DNA from 4 places in the Mesobacillus boroniphilus genome. Region 1 is predicted to be linked to each of the others. Evidence: riboswitches for the same ligand, from Rfam matches in the RefSeq annotation. Region 1 holds a riboswitch; each other region holds the start of a gene.
The links. Region 1 has a riboswitch for cyclic di-GMP ahead of DYI25_RS16865 (hypothetical protein). Riboswitches for the same ligand answer to the same signal wherever they lie in the genome.

Region 1 (7,536 bases):
CTTTTTGGCCGGGACATTCAATTCAGTGTGTTTGATGAAAATATTCAACTTCTCAATCCAATCAGATGGAGGGGCCCGGCAATTGAACTGACGGAAAAAGAGTTGAGCCAGCTTACAAAAGGAACGCCAATCGTAAAAAATTATGATCTAGAACGCTATAACCGGGCAGTGACCCTGGTTGTTTTGCCATATTTGGACCGAGGCGATTTTGTTGGCGGCATTCTTCTTACCTCTCCAATTAGCGGGACACGGGAAATGATCACTGAAATCAATAAGTACTTATTTTATACAATGCTAATCGCACTTGCCGTATCGTTCCTGTTGAGCTGGGTGCTGGCGCGCATCCATGTCAACCGGATCAAAAAGCTTCAGGAAGCAACATCGGTGGTTTCAGCAGGGGATTATACGGTAAAAGTTCCGTCCTCTGACTTCGATGAGATCGGTGAATTGGCGAATGATTTTAACAGCATGGTGAGCAAGCTTAACGAATCCAAGTCTGAAATCGAAAATCTGGAAAACCGCCGCCGCCAGTTTATGTCTGATGTATCACATGAATTGAGGACTCCGCTCACGACCATAAGCGGGATCATTGAAGGTTTGAGGAATAATATGATTCCAGAAGCTGAAAAAGACCGAGGCATCAATTTGGTCAGCCAGGAAACGAAGCGGCTGATCAGGCTGGTGAACGAAAACCTCGACTATGATAAAATTCGCTCAAATCAGGTACAGCTTTTCAAAGAAGATATTGAATTGGTTGAGGTGCTGGAAATCATCCAGGACCAGCTCGGATTTCAGGCGGAGGAGCAGCATAATCGGATTGAGATCGAAGCTGAGGAATCAGTAATGGTCCATGCCGATTATGACCGGCTTGTCCAGATTCTCATCAATATTACGAAAAACAGCATCCAGTTCACTGAATACGGGACAATTTGGCTGCGTGGCAGGATGGATGGGCCCCATACGGTCATTGAAGTCGAGGACACTGGCATGGGAATTGAACCAGCTGAGATTGAAAAGATCTGGCATCGTTTTTACAAAGCGGACATCTCAAGGACAAGTAATCCATTTGGGGAATTTGGGCTTGGTCTGTCCATCGTCAAACAGCTGGTACAGATGCATGACGGAAAAATAAAAGCGGAAAGCGAGCATGGAAAAGGGACAAAGTTTGTGATCGAGCTTCCGTTTCGATAAGATGGAAAATGAAGCTGCGGGCATTGCCGCCAGCTTTTGCTATTTGAAAGGGTGAACAACATGGTTCGTTTCGGAGTGGTAGGTACGAATTGGATTACAGAAGCATTTATTAAAGGAGCAAGTCACCATAAGGATTTTCAGCTGGCGGCAGTTTATTCTCGTTCAAAGGAACGAGCTGCAGAGTTTGCGGGTAAATTTGGAGTTAATACCATTTTTACTGATTTGGAAGAGATGGCGAAAAGTGATGTGATTGATGCAGTCTATATCGCCAGCCCAAACTCAATGCATGCAAGCCAGGCAATTACATTCATGGAAAATGGCAAGCATGTGCTGTGTGAAAAAGCGATCGCGTCAAATAGCGACGAGTTGGCACACATGATAAAGACTGCAAAAGAAAATCATGTAGTTTTGATGGAGGCATTAAAATCAACGCTCATGCCCAACTTCAAAGCTGTCCAGGATCATATTGATAAAATCGGCAAGGTCAGAAGGTACTTCGCAAGCTATTGCCAGTATTCTTCCCGCTATGACAAATATAAAGAGGGTAAAGTGCTGAATGCCTTTAACCCGGAATTTTCGGCAGGTTCTTTAATGGACATAGGCATTTATTGCATCTATCCGCTCGTTGTTTTGTTTGGAGAACCAAGATCTGTCCAGGCGAATGGCTATGTGCTCGAGTCCGGGGTAGATGGGGAAGGCAGCCTGATATTGAAATACAATGAAATGGATGCTGTCATCATGTTCTCGAAAATCACTGATTCGACTCTTCCATCAGAAATTCACGGCGAAGATGGCAACATCAGGATTGATAAAATCAGCACGCCAGAAAAAGTGGAAATCATCTATCGTGATGGCAAAAAGGAAAATATATCAAGAGAGCAGCTTGCTGATAATATGTTTTATGAAGCAGAGGAGTTCATTACTTTGATTCAGCAGGGTAAAACAGAATCAATGAATAACTCGCTCGAAAACTCGAGAATTACCATGGGAATTTTAGATGAAGCAAGATCGCAAATGGGAGTCAGGTTCCCGAGTGACAAATAAAAAACAGGGCAGGTGCTGTGAGAAGCATCTGCCCTGTTTGTAATATTCACTTTGAGAAATGTCCAGCTCCCGCGCTTTTCGGGGCTGACCAAGTCGCTTGCGCTTTTCTGATTAGTAATTCAAAAACTTCACGCATACCGGGTCCGGAACTTTTACATCAGACTGCAATAATGTCAATTTGCCTGTTTCCTCATTCCGGGAAAATAGAACGACATTGCTGGAATTCTGGTTAGTCGCAATCAGGAATTCCTCACTAGGATCTAGTACAAAATCCCTCGGCCAATTCCCTTCTGTCGATGTGTGTCCGACATATGAAAGCTTGAAGCTTTCAGAATCTACCTGGAAAATAGCAATACTGTCATGGCCGCGGTTGGCAGCGTAAACAAATTTCCCGTCAGATGAAATATGGATGGCGCTTCCCTGGTTGTTTTCAGTGAAATCCGCGGGAAGAGTAGAAACCGCCTGAAGATGTTCAAAACGGCCATCTTCAGAATGATATCTATAGACAAGGACTTCTGAACTGAATTCTGTCATCAAATAGGCAATATTGTTGTTTGGATGGAAAACAAGATGTCTTGGACCGCTTCCTGGGGTTACACGCAATACGCTTTTCTCGATTAACTGGCCGTTATCCAGGGAGTAGGTGATCAACTGGTCGGTGCCAAGGTCGATGACTGCTACGTATTTTCCATCCGGAGTGAAACCGGCATAGTGAGTGTGCGCTTTTTCCTGGCGTTCATCAGGACCTGAGCCTTCATGTACAGCACTTGATAAAACTGCCTCAATACTGCCATTTTCAGGGTTTAGCAGATACGAATCTGCAGAGCCTTTATGATAATTTGCGGATAAAAGCAGGTTGTTTTCTCTGTTCACGCTCACATGGCATGGAGACGCTCCTGCGGAAAGCTGGGTATTGATGAACGATAATTCTCCTGAATCCTTAATGCTGAATCCTGCAACACCACCCGATCCCCCTTCCTTTGCAACTGCATATAGAAAGCGGTTATCTTCGCTGATTGTCAGGTAGGTAGGATTTTCAAGTGCTGCCTCGGCTTTCACTTCAACGATTTTTCCATTTGCAGCATCAAGTGTAAAAGAATAGATGCCCTCACTATCGCCTTTAGTATATGTACCGAAATAGCCTGTGAATTTTTCATTAGCTGCCATTTTTAATGCCTCCAATTTGATTTAAGCATTTATAGTCTAAGTTATAGTCTAGCAAAAAAATCGTGGCGGACAAAATGTTACGAACAACAAGCGATTGGGTAAAATAGTAGATGAGAGCTTCATCTTTTAAAACGGAATGTTAGATAACCTGACCAAAATCTGGACTTTAAACTTTTTAAGGGATATGCTTTTTTTAATGGTGTTCTCGCAAAGGCAGTTTATTGTGAAAGAGCATGATGAATAGTTCATAGTGTTTAGGAGGTTCATTATGAGTTTGCAAAAACAAATTATAGAAGCGTTGAATGTTCGCCCTGAAATCGATCCTCAGGAGGAAATCAAGAAGAGAATCGACTTTCTGAAGGAATACTTACAGACTTCAAAAGCAAAAGGGTTCGTTCTTGGAATTAGCGGAGGCCAGGATTCCACACTTGCCGGAAGACTGGCACAGCTTGCAGTAGAGGAACTGCGCTCAGAAGGTACTGAGGCCAAATTCGTGGCTGTAAGACTCCCATATTCAGTGCAAAAAGATGAAGAGGATGCACAGAAAGCACTGAAATTCATCCAGCCTGATAAAACGATCACGTTCAACATCCAGCCAGCAGTAGATACTTTTAATACGCAGTTTGAAGATGCCATCGGCGATAAAATGACTGATTTTAACAAGGGTAATGCGAAGGCTCGAATGAGGATGATCACCCAGTATGCAATCGCTGGTCAGGAAGGTTTGCTTGTGATTGGTACCGACCATGCCGCGGAGGCCGTAACAGGATTCTTTACCAAATACGGTGATGGCGGAGCCGATTTGCTGCCACTAACTGGCCTGAACAAGAGACAGGGAAGGGAGCTGCTCAAAGCATTGAATGCAGAACCAAGGTTGTATCTTAAAGAGCCAACAGCTGATCTTCTTGACAACAAGCCGCTCCAGGCCGATGAAACTGAGCTTGGTGTGAGCTATGAAGCCATCGATGATTATCTAGAAGGAAAGCAGATTGACGAAGCAGATGCCGCTAAAATTGAAAGAAGATATCTAACTTCAGAGCATAAACGACAAGTACCCGCATCCATGTTTGATTCATGGTGGAAGAAATAAGACAAAAAAGCCTGGCTGATATTTTTTATCAGCCAGGCTTTTCCTTTACTCAGATTGGGCAATTGCAAAATGAGGTGCTTCTTCTCTTTCGGTGACTTTATCAATTTTATCCGTAAACATTTGGAAGACTCTTTTTTTCTCTTCCAGTTCCTTGATATATTCCTTTAAATCATTAAATTTCTCTTCAAATGGCTGATGGTACAATTCACGGATCTTCCTGTTCAAGTCAGGATTGACGGTTGATTGCACAACCTGCTTCGTGATGTTGAATTTATATGTATATACCTTTAGCTCATTTTTTACTTCTTCATATTCCGCGTCAATTTCTTTAAGAATCTCTTCAATTTCTGCTTTCCATTCATCTAGCGACATCTTAACATGCTGTTCCATACGGATCCTCCTGCCATTCGCCTGTAATAAAGCTTCTTCTCTCTATTCTAGCAAGTGAATTTTACATGGAGATTGCTGGTATATTACAATGTTAAAACAATCTACTCCGAACCAGAGCTCCCTTCGGACAAAATCAGGGGACGAAGCAGGGAAAATGTCTGAACAAGTCCTGCCCTTCCCTTCCCAAAAGACGTGCCTATCAATCTGCGACAATAAATGTTTCGCGGATTATGTTTTCACATTATCTGGCCGTGGGATAATAGACTCATATTTGTAATTAATTGGCGAATTTTGTTGAAAAAATAGTCCTTAAGATTTATATTTTAATTAGAACTGAAAAAGGCAAACTTATCGAAAGGTAAGGACGCAAAGCCACGAGTCTAAGGCTTTTTTAGCTATGATCGTCGGGTTGCCAAAAAAGATCGGATGCAATAAAAAGATAGGTAAATGGTTTTGCTTTACCTCTTGTCGAAAAAATCCGCCATCTTTTTGGGGATTTTTTATTTTGGAATGTCCCTTTCTACACAATATTGCAAAAAGAACTGAATTTCACGTTTGCATATTGCGAGATAGGTTAAATAATACTTAAGTTACTTGACAGGACAAAATAATATAATCCTTTTGGCAGGTTTGGTTTTTAGCAGATAGGATTTCAAATTTTAACGGAAGGTGGAGGAATCGTTGACTGTATTATTTGGGACGGTAGAGTACTTCGAACGGGAGATAGAGTTTCATTTATCAGAGATAGAAAAAAGAGAACGGCTGATAGAAGAAATCAACCAAATTCAAATGAAGCTTGAAGAAGAACTGCTGAATGATTTTATTTGCGACGAGAAGCTAAGGATGGAATGCTTACAGAATTTATCAAATGCTTGCAGTAAATTAACTGAAGATTATGTAGTTTGAAAACTACTAAAATATAAAAGCCTGTGGTCCGGACCACAGGCTTTTACTATTAATCAATATTTTCTATAATGGTCGCAACGCCCATGCCGCCACCGATACAGAGAGTTGCCAGTCCGTATTTCTGCTCTCTCTTCTTCAATTCATGGATAAGCGTTACAAGGATTCTTGCGCCGCTCGCTCCAATTGGGTGGCCTAGCGCAATCGCTCCTCCATTGACGTTAACATTTTCTTCACTCATGCCAAGCTCCTTCATAACAGAAAGGGCCTGGGCTGCAAATGCCTCATTTGCTTCGACTAAGTCGATATCACTTAATTCCATATCTGCTTTTTTCAAAGCTTTCTTAACGGCATCGACCGGGCCGATTCCCATGATTGATGGGTCAACACCAGCAGAAGCATTCGCCTTGATCGTAACAAGCGGAGTGACTCCGAGTTCTTTTGCCTTTTTGCCGCTCATCACGACTACAGCAGCAGCTCCGTCATTGATTCCGGAGGCATTCGCTGCAGTGACCGTTCCGTCCTTTTTAAATGCAGGTCTTAATTTTCCTGCTTTCTCAAGAGTGCTGCCGAATTTAGGGTGTTCATCCTGATCGACTATGATTGGATCTCCTTTTCGCTGCTTCACTTCGACAGGGACGATTTCATCCTTGAAACGTCCAGAAGTAATCGCTGCTTCTGCTCGATTCTGACTCTTGACTGCGAAAGCATCTTGTTCATTACGTGAGATTTCATATTTTTCCGCAAGGTTTTCAGCTGTAATGCCCATATGGTAGTCATTGAATGCACATACAAGACCATCGCCAAGCAATGTATCGACCATCTTTTGGTCGCCCATTTTGAAGCCTTCACGTGCCCCCTTTAGAACGTAAGGCGCCTGGCTCATGTTTTCCATTCCGCCAGCGACAACAATATCAGCTTCACCTGCTGCAACTGCCTGATATGCCAGGTGAACAGCTTTCAAGCCAGACCCGCATAGTTTATTGATCGTCATGGATGGACATGTCTCAGGGAGTCCTGCTCTCATCGCAGCCTGACGTGCCGGGTTTTGGCCCAGGCCAGCCTGAAGGACATTTCCCATGATGACTTCATCGACAACATCCGCGCTGACATTCGCTTTTTCCAGTGCCGATTTAATAGCCGCTGCGCCAAGATCCACGGCTGATACTTTTGAAAAAGCTCCGCCAAATGCTCCAGTAGCGGTCCTTACTGCACTTGCAATTACAATTGTATTTTCCATTTTAACTGCCCCTTTCGAAATCAAAATAAGAAAGGGGGAATGTCTCCCCCTATGATCTTGTTATTATTATACTAGTCCAGTTAGCTTGTAGACTGCAATGATGAAGAATACAGCTAATGTCTTAATGATTGTGATCGCAAAAATATCTTTATAAGACTGTTTGTGTGTCAATCCTGTAACAGCAAGCAATGTAATGACCGCTCCGTTGTGTGGAAGTGTATCCATGCCACCGGATGCCATTGAGATGACACGGTGCATAACCTCTGGCGGAATATTGAATTCAGTGATGGCTTTCATATACGTATCTGCCATGGCACTCAATGCAATTCCCATACCACCAGAAGCAGATCCTGTCACACCTGCAAGTGTAGTTGTCGTTATTGCTCCATTGACAAGCGGATCTGTAAATGTAGACGAAATTCCTTTACTTACAACTGAGAATCCTGGCAGAGAGGAAATGACTCCGCCGAATCCATATTCTGCTCCTGTGTTCATGGCAGCAAGCAATGCT
Region 2 (7,536 bases), 450 kb from region 1:
CCTGATTTGAATTATGTCCCTAAGGCCGAAGACTTCCCAGGAACATCGAGCAAGGCTGGCTGGTATATCACACCTGAATCACAAACAGTACGCGATGTCTATAAATCTCTCCAAACAGAGTTCGGAAAGGTAGATGTATTCATCGACCTTCACCACCAGGGACAATACTATGTCGAAGGAACAGATGACCTTGTCACGATGTCGCTTTCAGCCGACTTCGTTCCAGATCCAAACACTCCGGCCGGAGCAAAATACGCCCAATATGCGGACAACTACAATTTTGATTTCTCGAAGCAATTGAATCTCGCTGCATATAACGCACTGCAATCACTTGGTGAAAACTCACCTTTCAACAACATCACCCTTTACAGCCAGAATCTTGATCTTCCAGGAACAGCCCTTGGCAGCTTCGCATTGAATGGCAGCGGAACCGTCCTGTTCGAGGTTCGCGGTCAATCCCATTCATTAGGCCAAAAGAAGAAAGGCCAGCTTGTCAAAGCGGTAGAAACCGGATTGTATGGAATCATCAATGGTGTAGTGGATGGTTCGGTTGAAGATCTAAATGCTGAGGATTATGATGAAATTCCGAAGACAGCATACAGACCAGGAATTTAATGATTATTTTCTATTTATGGATGACTGCAATCATGCAGTCATCTTTTTTCTATAACCATTGCCATCATTTCTTTTTCTATCTCCCTCCTATTTGTTACAATTCCGTCACAAACCAGGCCATTTACCAGCCTACCAATGCAGCCAGGCTCCTGATTCTTTCCTGAATACGCTCTTCATAAGTAAAAAACGGGCGCTCGTTTAAATAGAGCAAGCCAATCAGGAGCGGAATCAGAACAAATGTATATAAGCCCAGCGCTTTTGAAAAAAATTGCCTTCGATGCCTAACTAAAAATACAAACAGCAAAGGCAGCGCCAGTCCTATTGTCACGCCAGCTATATTGGCAATGGCATCGAGAAATTCCGTGCTTCTATTCGGGAGCCAGTATTGACGGTATTCTTCAATAATCCCAATCGTCACCAGGGTGATCCACACAACGGAAATCCGTTGCTTCACCTCCTGGTATTCCGATACAAGTATAATCATCAAGCCAAAGAACGCTGCGAAAACAGCAAACCCTGCGAAATGCATCAATTTGTCCGTCCCAAACATCAATTGATAATTGAACACCAATCTCATCACCCTCTTAGGCATCAGCCTAGCCATACTGCGTCGGGGATAATCATGAGGGGTGTAACGCGGTCCCATTTAGCATTAATTTCAACCCCGTTGTTAGCCTCATAGCTTTGTGTCCTTTTTTTCTTCTAAAATGAACATATCCAATGCATTTAGAATCTAAAAAAAAGAAGCAAGAATCCCTGCTTCTTTTAACTGTTATGAAATTGTTTTCGAGCCTTGAATTAAATTTTAATCCATTATCAATATACCAAAAGTACCATGCTTAATCCGAGTACCGAAAACGTCTACAATAAGTGATATCTAATCAACCTGCTTACCCAAGAAAAAAGGCATCTAAGTCCTCATCATTCTTTAAAATCTTGGTATCCGCTACACCAATTTCGCGGGCTAAATCAACCGATGCTGCGGCTAAAACCGCTGAATTTGCTTCGACATCGAAGGCTGCTTCGATCAGTGAATTGAATCGTGCATACTTTTGGTTAATTTTAGCGATGATTTCTTGGTAAGCTTTATCAATTTTTTGTAATAGAGAGTCAGTATATGCATTTAACTTTTTCTTTAACTCTTCTTCCCTCGCACCTAATTTATCTTTGGCAAAACCCCAGATGAAATTAGCAGTAACTGTGCCAATAATGGACCCCAATACAGGTATCGGAATGAGCATTTGTCCTATTGCTCCACCTGTGGCAGCAATACCCGCTTCGAGACAAAGTATTTGTCCCTGGGTCACAAACTCATCCATGGAGATGTTGTCTTTATTCAAGTCGGTTAGTAAGGAAGACATCCCCATGGCCGCACTGGTTACAGCGCCGGCAAAAGGAGTCGAAAGTGAAGTTAAGTTAGTCAGGGCATATATACTTCCGGCTGTGACTCCACCTTTTGCACCTGCCTTGGCAGAGCTTAACCCTATTTCTGACCAGTCATCTTTATTAAAATCCTGAATCTTTTTTCCGGACTTTACTTTACTGTAGATGACCGTAATTGTATTTAATGAAGCTGCGATCGCGGCTGCTACCCCAGCAACTTTAACTCCTTCGCCAACTGAAGGTCCTTTTTTCGCTTCTACCGCCTTGGATTGTTCTTTTGCATCCTGTTTTATTTTATCCTGGACCTTTTGATTCTCATCTATTATATGGTCCTGGTGCTTGGAAACCGTTTCTCCTGCTTTACCTAATTGGGCCTCGCTGTAATCTGCGACAGAAGGTTTTACCAAATCGTGGAAACTCCTGCCTGTTTGCCGTTCTATTTCCTCAATTTTTTTCAGGATTGCCCGAATCGATTTGTCATTCAAACCTTCAGGAGTCTGTCCGGATTTAATGGCTTCAATAATCTTATATTGATCCTTTGGTATAGAGTAGTTCATCGAACGGTCTTGATATTTCTCGAAATGTTCAAGCACATGCTTAAGTGTATTATTAGTACCATTGATAAATTTAGATTGATACTTAATGCCATCTAAAATGAAGTCTTCCGGTGCTGTTCTGCCCACTCCATCAAATGTGGCAACATCACCTTGGCCCTTTAAAGCTGCCCAAGCATTACGAATATTAACTTCCAGATGTTCTGCCACTTCTCCATGCTTCGTTTGCTCTGAACCTAAAATATTCTTAGGCTCAGATAGAAACTGACGCATTTTCATCATATGTTTCAAGGCATTTTCAAAATTAACATTTTGCTGTTGCTGACCTTGCAGTGCATCTTTAACAATTTGGTCTAACTGCTTAGCAATGGACTGGGTTTTCCAATGATTAAAACCTTCTACCCCGGCTGCAGTAACCTGATCCTTCCACACACTTGTCGACATTACTTTCCAACTTCCTTCATGAATAATGCTGACAAGCTCTCAGTGTTGTTAATAATCGCCCTTAAGTAATCACGCTGATCTTGTGAAAAATCAGTAAAAGATTTTACACTTTTTGAAAGACTATTAAATGAAATTAAACTTTGCTCCAACTTTGTAGCTAAGGTTTGAGTTGAATGTCTCAAGTTCATGATCTCTTCGGAGGTAGCATCAAGAACTTTTGTTGCCTTTACGATTTCAACCCTCTCCCTATCTGCTTTCATCGCTGCCTCCTTATTTTTTTTGCTTGCAAAAAAACCGCCTGCTGCTAAACTGGCTGCTCCAATCCCCCATCCAATAGGACCAGCCAACGCCAGCAGTGCACTTCCTCCAGCCATACCGCCACCGCCAGCTGCTAGAGCACCTCCACCTAACCATGCTAAAGCCGCATTGGTAGCCGCAGCACCCGACAAACCAGAAATCGCGGCACCTGTTGAGGCTGTTCCAAATGTAGTAGCAATCGCCATTGCCGCTGTTGGTGCAAAAGCAGCTGTGGCAACACCAGCCGCTACACCAGCTGCCGAACCACCACCCGCTAGCTTAATCATTTCTTTTTCATCATAAGAAATTTCAGAAAGCGTCTTGAAACTGGCGAGGTTAACGTGAACTTTATCAAAACTCTTTTCGAACTCTTTTGGAGTATTAGCTAACGTGTTAATGTAAGCCTCAACTTTAGCAATAACATCTACTCCGTAATTACGCGTATTATGAAGTTTAATAGCATTATTCTGTAAAGCTTTAGAAGAACTTTCATATTTGTTGAGTGCAGTCTTTAATTTTTCAATCGCTTCTTTTTTTAATGAGCTATTTAACATAGTTGATTTCCCCTTTTAAAATCTTTTGAAATATGGACATTCGGCTGCTTTACTAAAACACAATAAGCTTCCCACTGTGCTTAACGATTTTCACTGCCTCCGCCCCAAATGGACCGGCCGCCTGTATGGGCTGTTTGAGCATGGGTCTCTTCATCCACCAGCTGCAATAGTCCTGGTTCTTCATTATGGTGCCATGTGTATCCCTCAGGAGTTTGCCCGCTTGCAAGGCTTTGGATATCAGATTGAGACAGATTCATTTCATAGGCAAGCTGCGGGTTTTCAACGATTGCCTGGTACAATGTTGCATTCGCTATTCTAAAATGAACATTATCACTTTCAGAATATATTTCTTCAGCTATGATGACATTGAAGGAATCATCAAATACTGGAAAAGTCCCTTCGATCACCTGGCCATTTGGCAGATCCACTGTCTTTTCCACAAAAAGAACACCAGTCTCAGGATGTTCATATCCATTCAAGTGGTCATTCCTGGTTACAAGCTCCTCTGCTTCGGCAACGTCTGCTCCATCTGCGAAGTCCAATATACCGATTGCCAGTCCTGATACGGCTACAACTTTCCCGAGATTTTTCATCCCTTTGATGGCTTGGTCTTTATCTCCGCTTGAGTATCCCTTGTATACAGTGCCAACATTCTGCGCTGTGTATTTTACGGTAGAGCCTATCCCTTTTATTGTCTTAAAGGTAGAATCCTTTAAATCCATCAAGCCCTTTTGCTTATGATATTCATCTTGTTTTATCGCACCATACGCTCCATGAACAGCGCCATCCAGAAACTGCCCGGCGTTCTCAAATGCAACCTCGGATGCTGCTTGAATACCATTTCCAACCTCTTCAATCCATTCCCCAGTGTCCTTCCACTTGCTGCCCACAGCTTTTCCAGCCACCTTGACGGTTCCGCCGATCAAACCACCACCGACAGTTCCGGCACCCTTGCCAATAGTCCGAATAAAACTCATATGTTTTCACTCCACTTTCAGGGGAATATGTAAAATAAAAGCTATCCCTATTAGTAAAAGGATAGCCAAGTAAATATAGAGACTTTCTTTGGCAACCCGACTATCATAATCCATTTAGGATTTTAGACTCGCAGCTTTGCGTCCTTACCTTTCGATAAGTTTGCCTTTATCATTATTTGAATAGGACTTTTATCACATTATAATTCTACTATATTCAACCAATTAAATTTGTCATTTTTTGTCGACGAGAACAATAAAAAAAGAAGCAAAGGGAACGTCCCCATGCTTCTTTTCTCGTGCTTCTTAAGGTGCAATATAATTCTCCCCGTCGTATAGGAGGTAGTCTGTGTAGATGCCCCATCCCCTGGACCTGTATGCTTCTGCGTGTTCCGGTTTGTTGATGGTATGTGTGTAAATGGTGATATTTTTCTCATTTAGTGCGGCTTGCATTTCTTCTGTTAATCGGAATGGCAAGGCTGTTATCGCCGTTACGTTGTTGGCGGCGGACCATTCTGCCAAATCTTTCGGAGTCGGGATGTCTTCATTTGTGTGTTTGTACAACGTATAGATTACTTCGTTAAAGTCATGATAATCCTTTATATAACCAAGCATAGGCTTATCATAAATTTGAGGAATGACACGGTCCAGCAGTTCCGGATCAACCTTTTTTGTCGCCTCTACCAAATATGAGAAGGATTGACGAACTATTTCTTCCTCTTTATCTTTCGTGTCAGTCACAAAGTAAGCATCCGGATACTTCTGCATCAGCTCCAGGATTTGCTCCCATGATGGTGCAGTATACTTACCATGGATCTTCATAGGCATTATTTCATCAAACGGCTTTGGCCCTCCTACTTCAGGAACCTCCTGCCCTAACCATTCATAATGGACCAATTCCCAGTCATGCCGGGCAATTAAACGATTATCGGAAGTCATTTGCAAATCAACCTCAAACACTCTGAAACCCCGGTCATAGTTCGCTGTAAAAGCCTCGATAGAGTTTGTAACCATATGTCCCTCAATAAATCCAAGTCCATGAAGAACCACAGGCTTATCAGCTAAAACTGATTGTTTTTTCTCTTTCTTTTTTGCCGCTGCCTCGCTCGCTAACACATTCTCATTGACTGCATCTTTGCCACAACCAGCCAGAGTAATAGCTGCCAATATGAACAATAAAAGAATAGACCACTTTCCTTGTTTCAATTTCGCTTCTCTCCCGATCATCATAAGTTGTCTTCTATGGAAACTAGTATATCGTTTTTAAACTAATTTGACCACCTTTGTAATTATTTGTCATTTTATGTTGAATACAGTCTAATTTTCTTCTGTCATATAAAAGTCCTAAACACCGGAACACTACTGTAGGAAAAATTCCCTCGGTCCAAATCAATAGAGGTCTTGGTTGGCTACCAGTGAATCGTAGCACAAGAACTGTTTCTAATGATGATTAAACTTGGTGTCTTTGAGGAATTAAATAAGTATATACAGTTTGATTATTTGGAGAAGCGGCTGGTGGAGTATAGGCATAATTTCTCAAAGGGAGAATTTAGCAGGATTAAAAAGACTTGCCCGTTTTGCAGCAATGAGCGGTTCTGAAAGCGATCCACGAGGAATATTATAAAGATGGAATCTATCGTCTACTCTTCAAAATGCAATTAAGTTAGGCATTTTAACACTTATGTACCGAACGGCAAAATAGCTCAAAATCTAGCAATCTATATGATTTCAATCCGTTTCCCTTCCAATGAACAACCTAAGAAAAAATGGACTACTATAATAAACTATTAGGCCTTCTTTCAAAAGACATGAAAAAGGACCTGAAGATCATTAGAGAACAAACATGCCCTAAACCTTTTAGGCTCATCTCAACAGCAAAGCCAATAAAGGATTTTTGTTGGATTACTTTTTTCTCCGCTCATCGTAACAATTTTGAGAAGGTGTACGTCAAATTATTAATCAAGAGAAGCTAGTCAGCAAATCAATGGTAACTGCTATAAATCCAATTCCCTTCTATATCGTTACTTCTAAAAAAATTCATTCTGAAGAATTATATAAAAAGGATTTTAGCAAAAACGACCAGAGATACTTCCGTTAAAGATACTCCTTTGCGGAGGGTCAAGGAACTTTTAATATCAAATTTTATTTGGAGGGTTGTTATGTGAGGTTTAATAAACGAAGAAATAAGAAGATGACCAGGCTTCAAATTATGGGAATCATAGGATTATTGATCATGATAGGAGCCGGCGTTTATTTATACACTATTTATTCATCTGTCTCAAAAGCGGTAGAAACGATGCATCAGCCGATTGATCGCAAGACGACTGATCAGCGTAAGAACATCGCCCATGCAGAAAGCGATGAAGTAAGCGATGAAAACAGGAAGCCCTTTTCCGTATTGTTGCTGGGTGTGGACGCCCGACCTGGTGACAAAGGGCGATCGGATACAATGATTGTCATGACGGTGAATCCTGAACTAAACTCTACTAAAATGGTAAGCATTCCCCGTGATACAAGAACTCGAATTGTGGGAAAAGGATTTGACGACAAGATTAATCATGCCTACGCATTTGGCGGTGCACAGATGTCCATAGATACAGTCGAGGAATTCCTGAACATCCCGATCGACTATTTTGTTCAAGTAAATATGGAAGGCTTTGAAGATATCGTAAACGCTGTAGGCGGAGTTACGGTTGACAATACATTAACTTTTTC
Region 3 (7,536 bases), on a different contig from region 1:
GTATTCCATATCGACGCGGATGGATTTATAGCCGGTGGCTCCTCTGCCTTCAAGCGTTTTTGCGGTAAGCAGCAGCTGAGGTCCATGGCAGATGGCGAAGACCGGTTTCTTCTCATCCATGAATGCCTTGGCAAATTCAACAAATCGCTCGTCTTCACGCAGCTGGTCCGGGGAGAAGCCTCCAGGGATGAAGAGTGCATCGAAATCTTCCGGCTTGACGTTATCGATGCTTTCATCAATTTTAACCTCGGCTTTTTCCTGCTTTCCAGTTACGGCTTTCCCCTGTTCCTTTTCAATCGTCACTACTTCATGACCAGCTTCGGTGAAAGCACGCGAAGGCTCAAGATATTCTACATCTTCAAATAAATCGGTTATTAAACAGGCAATTTTTTTACCCATGGATTCAACAACTCCTTTTAAGAAATTCTCCACTATTTAAAATTCCCTGTCTTACGGCTATGAAACATTTAATACAAGTTCCATTATTTTGTATTAAATCAGGTAAATAGACCCATCTTATATCGAAAACAAAAAAATCATTTTATATTTCCGTCATTCAACTATAATTTAATTTAGGACATCAATAGGGAGAGAAGGCACCATGGATTTTAAATATGTCAATGTAATGGAAGAGGTAGTTTCCACTCTTGTCAATGTGTTGATGATGAGCCCTGATTATCAGACCTTCTGTAATTGCCAGAAGTGCCGGAATGATATCATTGCCATCAGCCTGAACACTCTTCCAAGTCACTATGTCACTACAGAAGATGGCCGGAAGATGGTCTATGAACAACTTAATACTCAGGAAAACAGAGCCTGGATTAATAAAAGAATCATCAGTGCCATCCATCTTGTCGGGAAATACCCGAAACATTAAAAAATAAAAGCTGCCATCAACGGCAGCTTCTTTTTTCTTATATAGACCGGGTATCCATACGTCGGGCAAAATCAACGAAACGGAACTTGTCAGGACGGTGCCTTGACTCGGTATATTGGAACAGGGTAGCATCGTCAAAATAAATATAGTTTTTCACGATGACGATCGCATGGAATCCTTCCATATCGAGGAGCTTCCTGTCCTGCGGGCTTGGTTCCTCTACGGTGAATTCCTTTTTCGCAAAGCTGATTTTTTTCTCAAGTTTCTTTTCTATATACTCAAATATCGAGTTTTCACAAATCTCACGTGACAGTCCTGGCACATGCCTTTCTACGAGAAAATCCTTATCGAGTATGACCCGTTCTTCATCAATATGCCTCACTCTTTTTACCTTCCAAACCTTTTCATCATCGTCAATATTCAATTCCCTGGCTATATCCCGTCCTGCCATTTCGAGAGTGAACTCTTCTACGGTCGTTTTCGCCTTTCCGCCCATGTTCTCCGCCAGTTCTTTAAAACTGATCAATCCGGAAATCGGAAATTGATGTCTTTTCAAATCGAGAACAAGAGAACCTTTACCGCGGATTTTTTGGATGAATCCATTTTGCGCAAGAAGATTCAGTGCTTTACGAATGGTTTCCCTGGACGTTTGATACATATCCGCAAAATCATTTTCAGATGGCAAAATCGTTTTAGGAGGATAATGACCTTCCTGGATCTGTTTGGAAATTTCTTCGTAGATCAATAAATACTTTTTCTGCATACACATCACCCGTACCTTGTCTGATTGCTACTATTTTACCTTTTTAATATCCTTTTGAACACAAATGACAATTGCGTTTGTATTTTTCAAACAATCTTCATAAAATAATGTACAATTCTTAATAACAAAGACCGATATAAAAGCATCGAGATTTTTCCCAACATATTTTTTTATAAAAGTGGACCAAAAGGACTTTAAGGTTGGTTATAATTGTTCTATAAGTTGTTCTTAATATGGAACTATTTTATCAGATTTGTTATGATATAACTATAAATTGATAAGGTGTGTGGATAAAAGTGATCGGTGAACGCGTCAAAAAATTTCGACAAGAAAAAAAAATGTCCTTATCTGAATTGGCAGAACAAGCTGGCGTGGCAAAATCCTATTTGAGTTCCCTGGAGCGAAATCTTCAAACAAATCCTTCAATCCAGTTTTTAGAAAAGATAGCTGGAGTACTGAATGTCCCAGTAGACCATCTAATTCATGAACAACCCGACAAAGAAAATATGGATTCCGATTGGGTCCACCTTGTAAAAGAAGCAATGGATTCAGGTATCACAAAAGACCAGTTTCGTGAGTTTCTGGAATTCAATAAATGGAGACTACACAATAAATAAATTTCAATGGACAGCCTTCGCTGTCCATTTTTATTTTCATTAATAGAAAAAAATAAAAAGCACCTCCATAAGAGCTGCTCGATCACACTTCTTTTGTCTATGTATTGAATTTCTTTTACTACTTGTTAGTCTTCGTTAAAAACTCCCTGATTTCTTCTTTGTTAATTCCCATCTCTAATGCTTCTAATATAAGCTGCATCCATTCTGTATCCAGTTCTTCAAAAACTACCTGCTCTTTAATCAAGTTCTTCCCCCCAAAATACAGTTAGTATTCCAGGCAGTCCGGCCATCATAGTACTTTGCACCTTAGATCCGTAACTTTGCGTCCTAGTTTTTCAACAAGTTTGCCTTTTTCTGAATCTCTATACTCACTTTTTAAGTCCCAATGTCATTGTACCTTGTTCTATATATTTAACATGTAACTATTTGTCGGCAACTATATAAGGATTTTTCCTCTTTTTTTCCAAACAATTACAAAATCACAGAGTGAAAGTCCTTTTATCTGAAAATTTAAACCATTTAAGCAAGGATATTTGTCATATTATATCTCTAATTGTTGAATTCTTTTTTAAAAATAACCCCCATAAATTTGATAATGATTCTATGGCTGGCTGTTTTTTTTATACAGATTCTTTTTCCGGCGAGTTAAAGTCACAACTTTTTCAAGACTGATGGCATTAAAGAACGGGTATCTCGTTAAATCATTTCCGCATATCGGGCACAGCCACTCCCCAACCTCACTGCTGCTAAACGAAGGACGGTTACAACGATCACAATTTTTTCTGTACACGGCCATCCAGCCCCTTTACATAGTTCTTACTTACTTTATTCCATTCGAGTATAGTCCATTTGCATCATTCCTGAAAAAGTCTAAAATATGGCTAATTTTCTTAAAAAAGAACAATAACCGTTCTTTTTTAAGAAAATACTCCGTTTATCTCAGTTTTTTGTATTTTTAAAAGAACTTATTTGTTCGTTATAATGAATAATAATTGAAATTAAAGGAGATTGCCATATGAAGATGAAGGTCGGCGAGAGAATTAAAAGTTTGAGGCTTGAAAAAAAGTATTCCATTAGTGAACTCTCTGAAAAAGCGAATGTGTCCAAATCCTATCTCAGTTACATCGAAAGAGGGATCCAGGGAAATCCTTCGCTTCAGGTTTTGTCCCGTCTGGCAAACAACCTGGATACAACTGTTGAGTATTTGATGGGACAGCAAAACATGAAAGTTGCAAGGATGCCTGTTGATGAGGAATGGGCTGGACTCATAGATGAAGCCATAAAAAACGGAATCAGCAAAGAAGATTTTGCTTATTACCTGGATTTCATGAAGTTTAAGAGCCGGAGCAATCAGGATAAGTAGGTAAAGGCATTTATATAAATTACAATGCAAAACAGCACTTTAGAACAAATATTTTCGTATGAGTGTCGCTTTTCGTACGCCCTTGTATTATGTTTTTAAAGGCTTTGATCTCCTTTTTCAAAACTGTAATGTTACGAAAAAATCCTAAAAAAAGAACCAGCCTTATAGGCTGATTCTCTGTTTGGCCAGGCTGGCTGCAATCTTTGCCCCCACCCTCGCATTATTTTTCACAAGTGCGATATTCGCCACAAGGCTTTTTCCATCTGTTAATTCTTTGACCTTTCCAAGAAGGAATGGAGTTACCTGCTTGCCGCCGATTTGTTTATCCCTGGCTTCACCCAGTGCTTTTTCAATCACATTTGCGATCAAGCTCTCTTCCATTGCGTCTTCTTCTGGAATTGGATTAGCGACGACGATTCCTCCATCAAGTCCCAGCTCCCATTTGGTTTGGATCATCTCTGCTATAGATTCTGGTGTATCAAGCCGGAAGTTAACATGGAATGGACTTGTTCGTGTGTAGAAGGCTGGCAGTGAGTCTGTCCGATAGCCTATAACAGGAACTCCCTGAGTTTCAAGGTATTCAAGCGTCAGGCCAAGGTCAAGAATTGATTTTGCGCCGGCACATACAACCGCGACATTTGTTTTTGCAAGCTCCTGAAGGTCTGCGGATATATCCATCGTAGTTTCTGCTTCTCGATGAACTCCGCCTATTCCGCCGGTCACAAACACTTCAATCTTCGCAAGCTCTGCGCAAATCATCGTTGCTGCCACCGTTGTCGCCCCATTTTTCTTTGCAGATAACAAATACGGCAAATCCCGCCGGCTCGCTTTCTCAACATCTTTGCTCTGCCCCAGGTACTCAAGTTCTTCATCTGACAAGCCAACTTTTATTTTCCCATCCAGTATGGCAATGGTTGCAGGTACTGCTCCATTTTCACGGATGATTTGCTCTACTTCCCTCGCTGTCTTGACATTCTGTGGATAAGGCATCCCATGTGAAATGATCGTAGATTCCAGGGCAACGACCGGTTTGCCTGCTTTTTTTGCTTCGATTACTGCTTGTGAATATTCTAGCCACTTTTCCAGCATGGAGTACCTCGCTTATTTAAAGTTTTGTTTATATGTGTCTAGCAATTGTTTATTATTCAAAATCGGATTTACAGTTTCGATTGATTGCAGCGTCAGGATTGAACAGGCCATGCCAATCTTGCAGGCATCCTCTGTTTGGATGCCATTCAAATGGGCATATATGATTCCTGCAACAAGCGAATCTCCTGCTCCAGTTACATCAATAACAGAAATCGCCGGGGGAATCAGGACGCCAGCTTCGCCTTTCGAGGTAAAATAAATCAGACCTTTGTCTCCGCGGCTGATGACAACCTTCTCCACACCTTTATGTATAATCAGCTCTGCTGCCTTGAAGAAGTCACCTTCATTGTTGATACTAATCCCGGAAATGGCTTCTGCCTCTTCCTTATTGGCAATCAGCCAGGTCACCCCTGTTAAATCCTCCGGCAGCTTTCTCGCTTTCGGAGATGAAACGGGAGTAATGCATAGCTGAATGTTTTCCTTATGGCAACGTTCAATAATCCTTTCAAGAACGCCCGCCGGGAAATTAGTATCCAGCATAACGAAATCTGATGAAGCAAAATAATTCCACTTACGGTCCAGGAATTCAGGTGTGATAAATTCATAGATTGACATTTCTGCTAACGCTACTGTCATTTCCCCCTCGTGGTCCAGTACCGCCGTATACGCTCCCGTAGACTGTCCCTGAAGAGTTTCTGATGGCGTTATATCTGCAAAAGCCTTTGTATATTCCATTAGCCATTGGCCTTCATGGTCATCACCGACAACCGTCAGTATGCTGACATCACTTCCAAGCCTTCCCAAGTTCTCCCCGATATTCCTGGCAACTCCTCCGCATGACTTTGAGCTTTCAGCCGGGTTCGAAGTACGCAGCTCAAGAACACCCTTCGGCCATATTTTGCGGTCGACATTCGCGCCTCCCACACACAGCACCTGGCGCCTTCCCGGTAAAATATACGCCCGTCCTACAAGCTTTCCTTGTTTTATTAAAGAAGAAATATAGCCGGCAACTGCTGAACGCGATAAATCTGTTTTCGAAGCAAGATCAATCTGTGAAATGAACGGATCCTCTTTTATCAGCTTTAAAATAAGACCCTCTTTTTCGTCCATGTTGCGCACCTCTCTATTTCCAAAATATAGCTTACACTTAAATTTTAAACCTTTATCTGAATATACACAACTTTATTAATATTTGATTGAGTACTTAAAACCACTGGTATACAATATTCAAAAAGCTTGGAGATTTTTCACAAAATCGTCATAAAAATAGTGTGCTTCTCACGCTTATCCCACTGATTTTTCGCATTTTAATCACAACTCCCTGATAGGATTAAATTCGATCAAAGGAGGAGATTTGAATGAAGAAATTTTTTGCTATTATGATGGCATTCTTTTTAATGACAATTGTTTCTGCCTGCGGTGATGAAGCTGGCGAAAACGAGAAAAAAGACAGTCAAGAAACTGCAGCAACAGAGGTGAAACACGAGGAGGATGACCATGCAGATGGCCCACACGAACCAGGTGCTGATGATGTTTGTGCTTTCTGCAATATGAAGGTATATACGGAAGCTAACCCAATGGGCGTTTTCACAGCTCAGGCAAAAATGAAAGATGGAGAGTATGTATTCTTTGACGACTCAGGCTGTCTAGTGAATATCCCAAGACGTGATGACGTTGAATTCGAGGAAAAATGGGTGCGTGATTATATAACATCTGAATGGATCGATGCAGATTCCGCAATTCCTGTAAAAGCAGACCTTAAAACCCCTATGAAATACGGCTACGCTTTCTTCAAGGACAACGAAAGCGCCGAGAAATTCATTTCAGAAAACAGCGACAAGAATCCTGCTATGGCAACATGGGAGCAAATCGACCAAATCGCAAACGAACGCTATATGAAAAAAATGAAGATGAATGGTGACAGCATGGATATGGATATGGATGACAAGGAAATGGACGGAGAAAGCGAAGAGGAAAGTGGCCATTGATGGAGGATATTTTGTAATAACCGTAGATAATAAACTCCCGGTGTGAAATTCAACACCGGGAGTTTTTACGTCGTATTTAGGTCGCTTACGCATTAGGACTAATGAAAGAAAACTTTTTCAAGTGGCGTATAGACACCGTTTTTTTGTACTAGTGATTTCACTGAATCACAATGCTGCAATTGCCCCTCCTGCATGAACGCAGCTCTATCGGCCAATTCCTCGACCAGGCTAAGGATATGTGTAGTAAAGAAAATCGTCCTGCCCTGTCGCTTTTCTTCCAGGATAATCTCCTTGAAGCGGTACACCCAGAGTGGATCTAGTCCATTAGTTGGTTCATCGAGAATTCGCAGCGGGACATCTGGCAACAGCGCCTGTGCAAGTGAAAGCCGCTGCTGCATTCCTTTGGAATATTGTTTAATCTGCATATTCCGTACATCAAATAACCCAACCTGCTGGAGGGCTGCAGTCACTTTTCCAGCACTTATTCCTCTTAATCTTGCGAAAAAAGTCAAAACTTCCAACCCCGACAGCTGGCGAGGAAAGAGCATTTCATCAGGCATATAGGAAAATAGTTTTTTGTAACCTTTGCTTTGCGGTTCAACTTCCATACCGTCCATATATACCATGCCCGCAGTCGGCTTCATAATCCCTGTAAGCATCTTGATCAATGTACTCTTGCCTGCACCGTTTCCACCGCAGAGTGCAAAGATTTCAGGCTTGGCGATTGAGAAACTGATCTCAGTAATCTTCTTTGTCGGACTATAATGTTTTGCCAATCCTTCTATCCTGATCCATTCCTGGCTATTCATCCTCAACCCCCCGTTTAGTCCTGTACACAG
Region 4 (7,536 bases), 320 kb from region 1:
GAAGCTAGCATCTGGCCTTCGTATCAACCGTGCAGGGGATGATGCTGCTGGTCTAGCTATTTCTGAAAAGATGCGCGGACAAGTTCGTGGGTTAGAACAAGCTTCTCGTAACTCACAAGATGCAATCTCATTAATTCAGACTGCTGAAGGTGCTCTAAACGAAACTCATTCTATTCTTCAGCGTATGCGTGAACTATCAGTTCAATCTGCCAACGGTACAAATACAGATGAAGATAGAGATGCACTCAACAAAGAGGTAGTTGAATTAAAGAGTGAGATTGACAGAATTTCTAGTCAAACAGAGTTCAATACTCAAAAATTAATTGATGGTACTTTTGGTACTCAGGTAGACCAGGATACTACTTCATCAACAATACTTGCAGTTGCTGGTGTTACCGGCGCAAATACAAATGGTGGTGTAGATGCAGGTACTTGGACCATTACTGCTGGTGATGGAGTGGCTGTACCGACAGGAGCTTTTTCAATTTCAGATGGTACTACTACTCTAGTATCTCAGGTTTGGACTGATGGAGATGCTGGTACTTTAACATTTGGTAATGGCGAAATTACTGTTTCGCTTAACAATGCAGCTTTAGGTGCAGACTTAGACGCAACAGCTATTGTAATCTCCGGATCAGGTAATACATTCCAAATTGGTGCTAACGAAAACCAGACACTAGCGTTATCAATTGGAGATATGAGTACTAAAGGGTTAAGTGTTGATGGAGTGGATATCTCTACATCAACAGGTGCCCAAAGTGCTATTACTAGTATTGACACAGCAATCAAATCTGTTTCTGATGAGCGCGCCAAACTAGGTGCTAACCAGAACCGTTTAGAACATACTATTAACAACCTAAGCACATCATCTGAAAACCTAACAGCTGCTGAATCTCGTATCAGAGATGTTGATATGGCAAAGGAAATGATGGAGCAAACTAAGAATTCTATTCTTTCTCAAGCAGCACAAGCAATGTTGGCTCAATCAAATCAGATGCCTCAGGGAGTTTTACAACTTCTGAGATAATGATAAGGGCGTCTTATCTGGTAACGGATAAGATCATCACTGGGTGAATTGCTGGGACTTCCTAAAGCTTCATCAACCACAGCGTAGCTGGAAACAGCAGGCGTGAAGGTTTGAAAATGGTGAAGATACAATAATGGATAATCAGCAGCCGAGCTCCTGTCTCGAAAGAGTGGAGAAGGTTCAACGACTAGGGAATACGGTCTAAGGTGAAGGCTATGGCTATGAATCCCGTAGGGCAGCTAAGCTGTCCGAAGTGCCCGGCCCCTGATTACAGGGTGAAGATATAGTCTATTCTGCAACTGAAAGGTGCAGTCGCAAAGCAAGCGAACCAACAACCACAAGGAGTTCTTCAACTTCTTCGTTAATATCTCAAGATGGCCATCTGTAAGACGGCCATCTTTTTTATTTATCATAATAAAGTTCACCTTTCTTTAATAAAACAATCCTCAACTGGTTTCTAGTTTTTAAAGTTACTATCTAGTAAAAAAAGAATGGATATATTAGAAATATAGGTGAAATAAACTAGAAATTTCCTGTTGTTTAGTAGTATAATAGACTAAAACTCACAGTTATCCAAAGTGAAAAAGGCAAACTATAGGAAACTATAGGACGCAAAGCCAAGGGCCTGTTCCATGTTTTTATGGATGGCAGCCGGTTGCCACAAGGAATCATAGTCTGTTTACCTATGAACCTTGTTTAAGGTTCTTTTTTGTTTGGATTCTGTCCGAAAGGCGGGACGATTTTTAATGGAAAGACAGTTTTACAGGAAATTGACTATTCTTGCATTATTCCTTATGTTTTCTCAAGTTTTTTATCCACTTGGTAATGCACTAGCTTCAACAAGTGTTCTCCCTCCTAGTAATCTGGCAGCCCAACTGGTTACCCCAGATGATGTGAAACTCACATGGAGTGGAGTATATGGTGCGACTGGCTATAACATATACGAAATTACAGAAGGCCAACTAATATTACGTGATAAAACTACAGCTACGAGTTATAACTTTAATAATCTAGCAGAAGGATCGTACAGGTATGTGGTTTCAACACTTAGTGCAGAAGGAGAATCCGGACCTAGTGCTCCTGTATCTGTCGGTATCGTTTATCCTGAGATGGTTGGACCGACCACTCTTTCCAAGGCAGTATCCAACGGAAATGATATTACTTTAAGCTGGCCTGCATCAACATATGCTGACCAATATCATATTTATCAACTTTCGGATGATGGCCAAAAATCTTTAATTGCATCACAAACATCAAGATCATATAAGATTACCAATGCTCCTGAAGGAAGCTTTACCTATGCTGTAACTGCGTCCAACTCCTTGTATGGAGAGTCGGAGCTTTCTCCGTATGTAAAAGTGGATATTGTATATCCAACAATGAATGTTCCAAATAACTTTAGTTATACGATAACAAATGGAAATGATGTAACCCTTAAATGGGATACAGTCTCATATGCAACAGACTATAAAGTATATGAGATTACTACAGAAGGAAAAGTTTTAAGAAACACAGTTGCAGGTACAACGCTAAAATTTACTAATGCTCCAGCAGGTGAATACGTCTACGAAGTTCACTCGAACAGTGACCGGTTCGGAGAGTCAGCAGAGGGTAGCCGAGTGTCAGTCACTATTGGTGAAATTGTCATGACAGCTCCTGAAAATTTCATCTATGAACTTAAGAACATTAATGATATCTATCTGAAATGGGATAGTGTTGCCTATGCAACCGGCTACAATATCTATGAAATAGTTAACGGGGAAAAACTATTAAAAAGTGAAAAAGTGACTGGTACAAGTATTACATATTTAAAATCAGAAGCAGGGAATCATACTTATGTGATTCACTCGTTTAGTGACCGATTTGGCGAGTCTGACGAAGGCAGCCGGGTAGACTTATCTATCGATCAGGTAACGATGGAAGCACCAGCTAATTTTACACATGAAATCCAAAATGGGAATGATATCGTTTTAAACTGGGAAACCTCTCCAAATGCTACAGGGTATAAAATCTATCAGGTAGTGGATGGTCAAAAGGTATACAAAGCAACTGTTTCAGATACTTCTTACACGTTCGCAAAAATGCCAGCCGGTGAATACACTTACGAAATTCACTCATACTCAAGCAGATTCGGTGAATCCCTAAAGGGGAGGCAGCTTTCAGTTACACTCGTACTACCAGTAATAAAAGCCCCTTCCAATTTAAAAGAGACTATCATAAACGAAACTGATTTCACTTTAACTTGGGACTTAGCTGAATATGCGGATAGTTACAGGATATATCAAATGGTTGATGGTCAAAAAAAATATGTTGCTGCTGTTAGTAATTCAAGTAAAGGATTTACAAGCATGCCGTCTGGAGAGTATACATATATCGTTTACTCATACTCCTCTCGTTTTGGTCTATCAGACGAAGGGTCACAACTGACGTTTACCTTAAAAGGAAAAACTATGCTTCCTCCTGAAAATCCTGCTTATACAGTCACAAATGGCAATGACATTAAGCTCAATTGGACTGCTGCAGAGAATGCAACAGGATACAAAGTATACCAGGTAGTAGGCAGTGAAAAGGTTTTAAAGAAAACAATAACCGGAACGGTTACAAGCTTCTTAAACTTACCTGCTGGCGATTATCATTTTGTCATTCATTCAAACTCTACACTTTTTGGTGAGTCGAACGAAGGTTCTGACCTGAAATTCCAATTGGTCCATCCAGTGATGGAAGCACCTGTGGAAGTAAACCAAAGTGTAAGAAATGGCAATGACCTTGTTCTAAGCTGGACAGAGGTTGAATATGCAGACAACTACAAAGTATATGAAATAGTTAACAATGAGAAAGTATTGAAGTATGAAGGTTCTGCATTAGCAAAGGTTATTTATAAAGTGCCAGCAGGAAACCATACTTACATAGTCCATTCTTTCAGTAACCGGTTCGGAGAATCAATAGCAGGTAAACAATTAACGGTAACTATACAAGACTACACTATGGATCCACCTGAGATTACAAATCAGACTGTTACAAATGTTAATACTCTAAAACTCGAATGGGCACCTGTTGGATATGCAACAAAATACAATATATATGAAATTATTAACGGAGAAAAAACACTCAAAACTACAGTAACAGGTACTACCGCAACAATTTTTAATATTTCTGAGGGAGAACATTACTACCAAGTTCATTCTTTTAGTGATCGATTTGGCGAGTCACCAGAGGGTACTGCAGTACCAGTTGATATTGTTTTTCCCGAAATCAAGTCACCGGAGAGCTTAAATAACGAAATTAAAAAGGGTAACGATGTAGTTTTAAGTTGGTCAGCTACTGACTTTGCTACAAATTACATGGTGTATGAACTGATTGGTGAAGAGAAAATACTGAAAACAACTGTTGCAGGTTTGACGACAACACTGGTAAATGTTTCAGAAGGGAACCATACTTATATTGTTCATACTTATAGTTCAAGGTTTGGAGAATCTCCAGAAGGGAACAGCCTTGTAGTTTCTGTTATATATCCAACAATGGAGGCTCCTGATAACTTTTCTAATAGTGTTACAAATGGGAATGATGTTATCTTAACATGGGAAAAAGCTGATTATGCAACGAACTATAAAGTCTATCAGATTGTTGATAATCAAAAAGTTTTAAAAAGTACTGTAACTGGTACTTCTGTAACATACGAAAATCTTCCTGAAGGTAATTATGAATACGAGATACATTCGTATAGCAACCGTTTTGGTGAATCACCAGAAGGTAAATCATTAACCCTTGAAATGGTTCACCCGATCATGCAAGCGCCAGAAAATCTGACACACACCATATCAAATGGAAATGATATTACACTTAACTGGAGTGGCGCTTCGTATGCCACCGGTTATAAAGTGTTTCAAATAATCAATGGTGAAAAAGTTTGGAAGAAAACAGTCTTCGGAACTTCAGTAAGTTTCACTAATATGCCTGAAGAAGATTATGAATTCGAGGTTCATTCATTTAGTAATCGTTTTGGCGAGTCCCTGGCAGCCTCTGAGTATTCTTTTAACCTGGTCCATCCAACAATGCAGAAACCGGAAAATTTCTATCAAACGATTCTTAATGGAAATGATATCAGGTTGCGCTGGAGTGCAGCTGAATATGCAACTGGTTATAAGATTTATCGTATAACCGATGGGCAAAAAGAATTAGTAAAGACTTTATCAGGATTAATCACAACCTTTGTCAATATGCCAGAGGGAGACTACCAATATGAGATTCATTCCTTTAGTGATCGATTCGGCGAATCACCGGAAGGTACAAAGCTAACTTTCAACCTAACATGGCCTGAAGTGGAAACACCAGTTTTGTCTGGAACAATTTTTAACGTAAACAATATTACGTTGACCTGGCCAGCAACAGCCTGGGCAGACGAATACAGGGTTTATCAGATAACAGATGGTAATAGAGTATTAGTTACTAAGGGTACATCAAGAAGTGTTAAAGTATATAATTTAACTGAAAAAACTCATTCATTCGAGGTAGTTTCCTATAATACTCGCTTTGGAGAATCCAAACCTTCGAATCTGGTGACAGAAACAATTGTTTACCCTGAGATGGAAACACCTAAAGCAAACTTGATTTTGCTAAGTGACACTAGCGCAAGAATCTACTGGGATTTTGTTACTTATGCAAATGGGTACAATATTTATGAAATCATTGACGGGAAGCCAGTACTTGTAGCTGAGAAAGTCAATAATCTGTCATATACATTGACAAACCTTTCGTACGCTAACCACCTATACTATGTAACCTCCTACAGCAACTCGTTCGGTGAGTCCGATCCATCCGAAACGGTACTAGCAAAGTTGATCATCGACGAGGAAGCACCTGTCACTACTTTGGATGCTTCTGCAGATTGGACTAACAAAGTCGTGACGGTTAATTTGTCGGCTACAGACAATGAAACTGGCGTAGATGCGACATATTATTCTATCGACGGTTCAGACTTTGTTAAAGGCACGACTTTTACAGTAGAAGATGAAGGAGTACACAAGGTATCTTTCTATTCGATTGATAAAGTAGGCAATAAAGAGGAAATTAAATCTACTGATGTTAAAATCGACAAGACTCAGCCTGAAACATCTTCGGATCTCAGTGATAACTGGGCAACGGCAGATGTGGTGGTTAAGTTATCTGCAGCGGATCAGCTGAGCAGTGTGGCTAAGACATACTACTCTGTAGACGGAACTGAATTTGCTGAAGGTGATACGTTTACAGTATCAGGCGACGGAATTCACAACGTGAAGTTTTTCAGCGTTGATCATGCAGGCAATGTTGAAGATGTTCAATCTAAGACAGTTAAAATTGACAGCCAGACACCAATGACAAAGTCCAACATTGAAGATAAATGGTATCAAGATGTAGTAACAGTCGAACTGACTGCAACAGATGACTTAAGTGGAGTTGCTGCAACTTACTATTCATTAGATGGTTTGAATTTCACTGAAGCTACTGAGATCACGCTTGAAGCTGACGGCATTTACAAAGTTTCCTATTACAGTGTCGATGAAGCAGGCAGCATTGAAGAAACTCAAACGCAAACTGTTAAAATTGACAGTGAAGCTCCAGTAACCTCGGACAATGTATCGGATATTTGGTACAACGCCGATGTTGAAGTAGTATTGAGCGCCAAGGACAACTTAAGCACAGTTGACAAAACATACTATTCTATCAACGGCTCAGTGTTCATTGAAGGTACAAGCTTCGATGTATCAGAAGAAGGCATTAATGAGGTTATGTATTACAGCGTTGACAAAGCTGGAAATAAAGAAGAAGCAAAAACAACGCAGGTTAAAATCGATAAATCAGCACCAACGATTTCTGCGGACCTGCAGGAAGAGTATAAACTTGGTTCCGATTTCACCATTTCATACACTGCAGCCGATGAACATTCTGGCGTTGCTAGCGAAGAAGTGACGATCAACGGTGTTGCCTATAAAAATGGCGATACAATGACTCTAGACAACCCAGGTGTTTATACACTAAACATCAAAGTAACTGACCATGCTGGCTGGACAACAACAGTTGAAAAGGAATTTGTCGTCTACATCCCGGCAACTCTTGAGGTGCTGCCGAAAGTCATTAAAGGCAACAAGGGCATCTTTACAGTCAAGGCGAACCTTCCGGCCGAATTTGCCCGTTCTTCATTCGATGTTCCGACAGCGACATTGAATGGAGTGGCTCCTAAGGTTGATAATAACGGCTTGTTTAAACAAGCGGATAAAGGCCATTTCAAATTCGAACGTGAGGATTTTGACTGGAAGCCGGGTAAAGTAGAATTAGAATTCAGAGCATATCTTGATAATGGTTACCTTGTGGTAGGTTCGACTATTGTCGATGTAAAATAAGCAAACAGCAAAGGCCCCTCGAAATGAGGGGCCTTTCTTTTTAATCTTCGGGATACATTACATGATTCTGGCAGCTTCATCATTAAGGTTCATCAACTCTAGCTGATTTTGCAAATATTGTTTGAGGTCAAT

Region 2: another riboswitch for cyclic di-GMP. It lies ahead of DYI25_RS14795 (HNH endonuclease); the one in region 1 lies ahead of DYI25_RS16865 (hypothetical protein).
Region 3: another riboswitch for cyclic di-GMP. It lies ahead of DYI25_RS19780 (anti-repressor SinI family protein); the one in region 1 lies ahead of DYI25_RS16865 (hypothetical protein).
Region 4: another riboswitch for cyclic di-GMP. It lies ahead of DYI25_RS15265 (OmpL47-type beta-barrel domain-containing protein); the one in region 1 lies ahead of DYI25_RS16865 (hypothetical protein).

The regions. Positions count from the first base shown of each region.
Region 1 is NZ_QTKX01000002.1:811,934-819,469, forward strand. Features, by position in the region: gene DYI25_RS16840 (sensor histidine kinase) at 1-1,191, shown strand, start outside; gene DYI25_RS16845 (Gfo/Idh/MocA family protein) at 1,252-2,235, shown strand; gene DYI25_RS16850 (lactonase family protein) at 2,347-3,402, opposite strand; gene nadE (ammonia-dependent NAD(+) synthetase) at 3,671-4,492, shown strand; gene DYI25_RS16860 (hypothetical protein) at 4,538-4,882, opposite strand; cyclic di-GMP riboswitch class I at 5,214-5,299, shown strand; gene DYI25_RS16865 (hypothetical protein) at 5,564-5,788, shown strand; gene DYI25_RS16870 (acetyl-CoA C-acetyltransferase) at 5,838-7,025, opposite strand; gene DYI25_RS16875 (GntP family permease) at 7,092-7,536, opposite strand, start outside.
Region 2 is NZ_QTKX01000002.1:364,578-372,113, reverse strand. Features, by position in the region: gene DYI25_RS14815 (M14 family zinc carboxypeptidase) at 1-615, shown strand, start outside; gene DYI25_RS14810 (VanZ family protein) at 737-1,207, opposite strand; gene DYI25_RS14805 (hypothetical protein) at 1,506-2,996, opposite strand; gene DYI25_RS14800 (hypothetical protein) at 2,996-3,847, opposite strand; gene DYI25_RS14795 (HNH endonuclease) at 3,928-4,824, opposite strand; cyclic di-GMP riboswitch class I at 4,912-4,999, opposite strand; gene DYI25_RS14790 (phosphatidylinositol-specific phospholipase C/glycerophosphodiester phosphodiesterase family protein) at 5,128-6,051, opposite strand; gene DYI25_RS14785 (LytR family transcriptional regulator) at 6,983-7,536, shown strand, end outside.
Region 3 is NZ_QTKX01000003.1:494,548-502,083, reverse strand. Features, by position in the region: gene DYI25_RS19800 (type 1 glutamine amidotransferase domain-containing protein) at 1-399, opposite strand, end outside; gene DYI25_RS19795 (late competence development ComFB family protein) at 602-877, shown strand; gene treR (trehalose operon repressor) at 915-1,640, opposite strand; gene DYI25_RS19785 (helix-turn-helix domain-containing protein) at 1,937-2,257, shown strand; gene DYI25_RS19780 (anti-repressor SinI family protein) at 2,376-2,501, opposite strand; cyclic di-GMP riboswitch class I at 2,531-2,616, opposite strand; gene DYI25_RS19775 (helix-turn-helix domain-containing protein) at 3,273-3,620, shown strand; gene DYI25_RS19770 (pseudouridine-5'-phosphate glycosidase) at 3,783-4,709, opposite strand; gene DYI25_RS19765 (carbohydrate kinase) at 4,722-5,819, opposite strand; gene DYI25_RS19760 (nitrous oxide reductase accessory protein NosL) at 6,068-6,697, shown strand; gene DYI25_RS19755 (ABC transporter ATP-binding protein) at 6,796-7,506, opposite strand; gene DYI25_RS19750 (ABC transporter permease) at 7,499-7,536, opposite strand, start outside.
Region 4 is NZ_QTKX01000002.1:494,174-501,709, forward strand. Features, by position in the region: gene DYI25_RS15255 (flagellin) at 1-1,027, shown strand, start outside; gene DYI25_RS15260 (hypothetical protein) at 1,267-1,440, opposite strand; cyclic di-GMP riboswitch class I at 1,604-1,690, shown strand; gene DYI25_RS15265 (OmpL47-type beta-barrel domain-containing protein) at 1,774-7,404, shown strand; gene DYI25_RS15270 (hypothetical protein) at 7,462-7,536, opposite strand, start outside.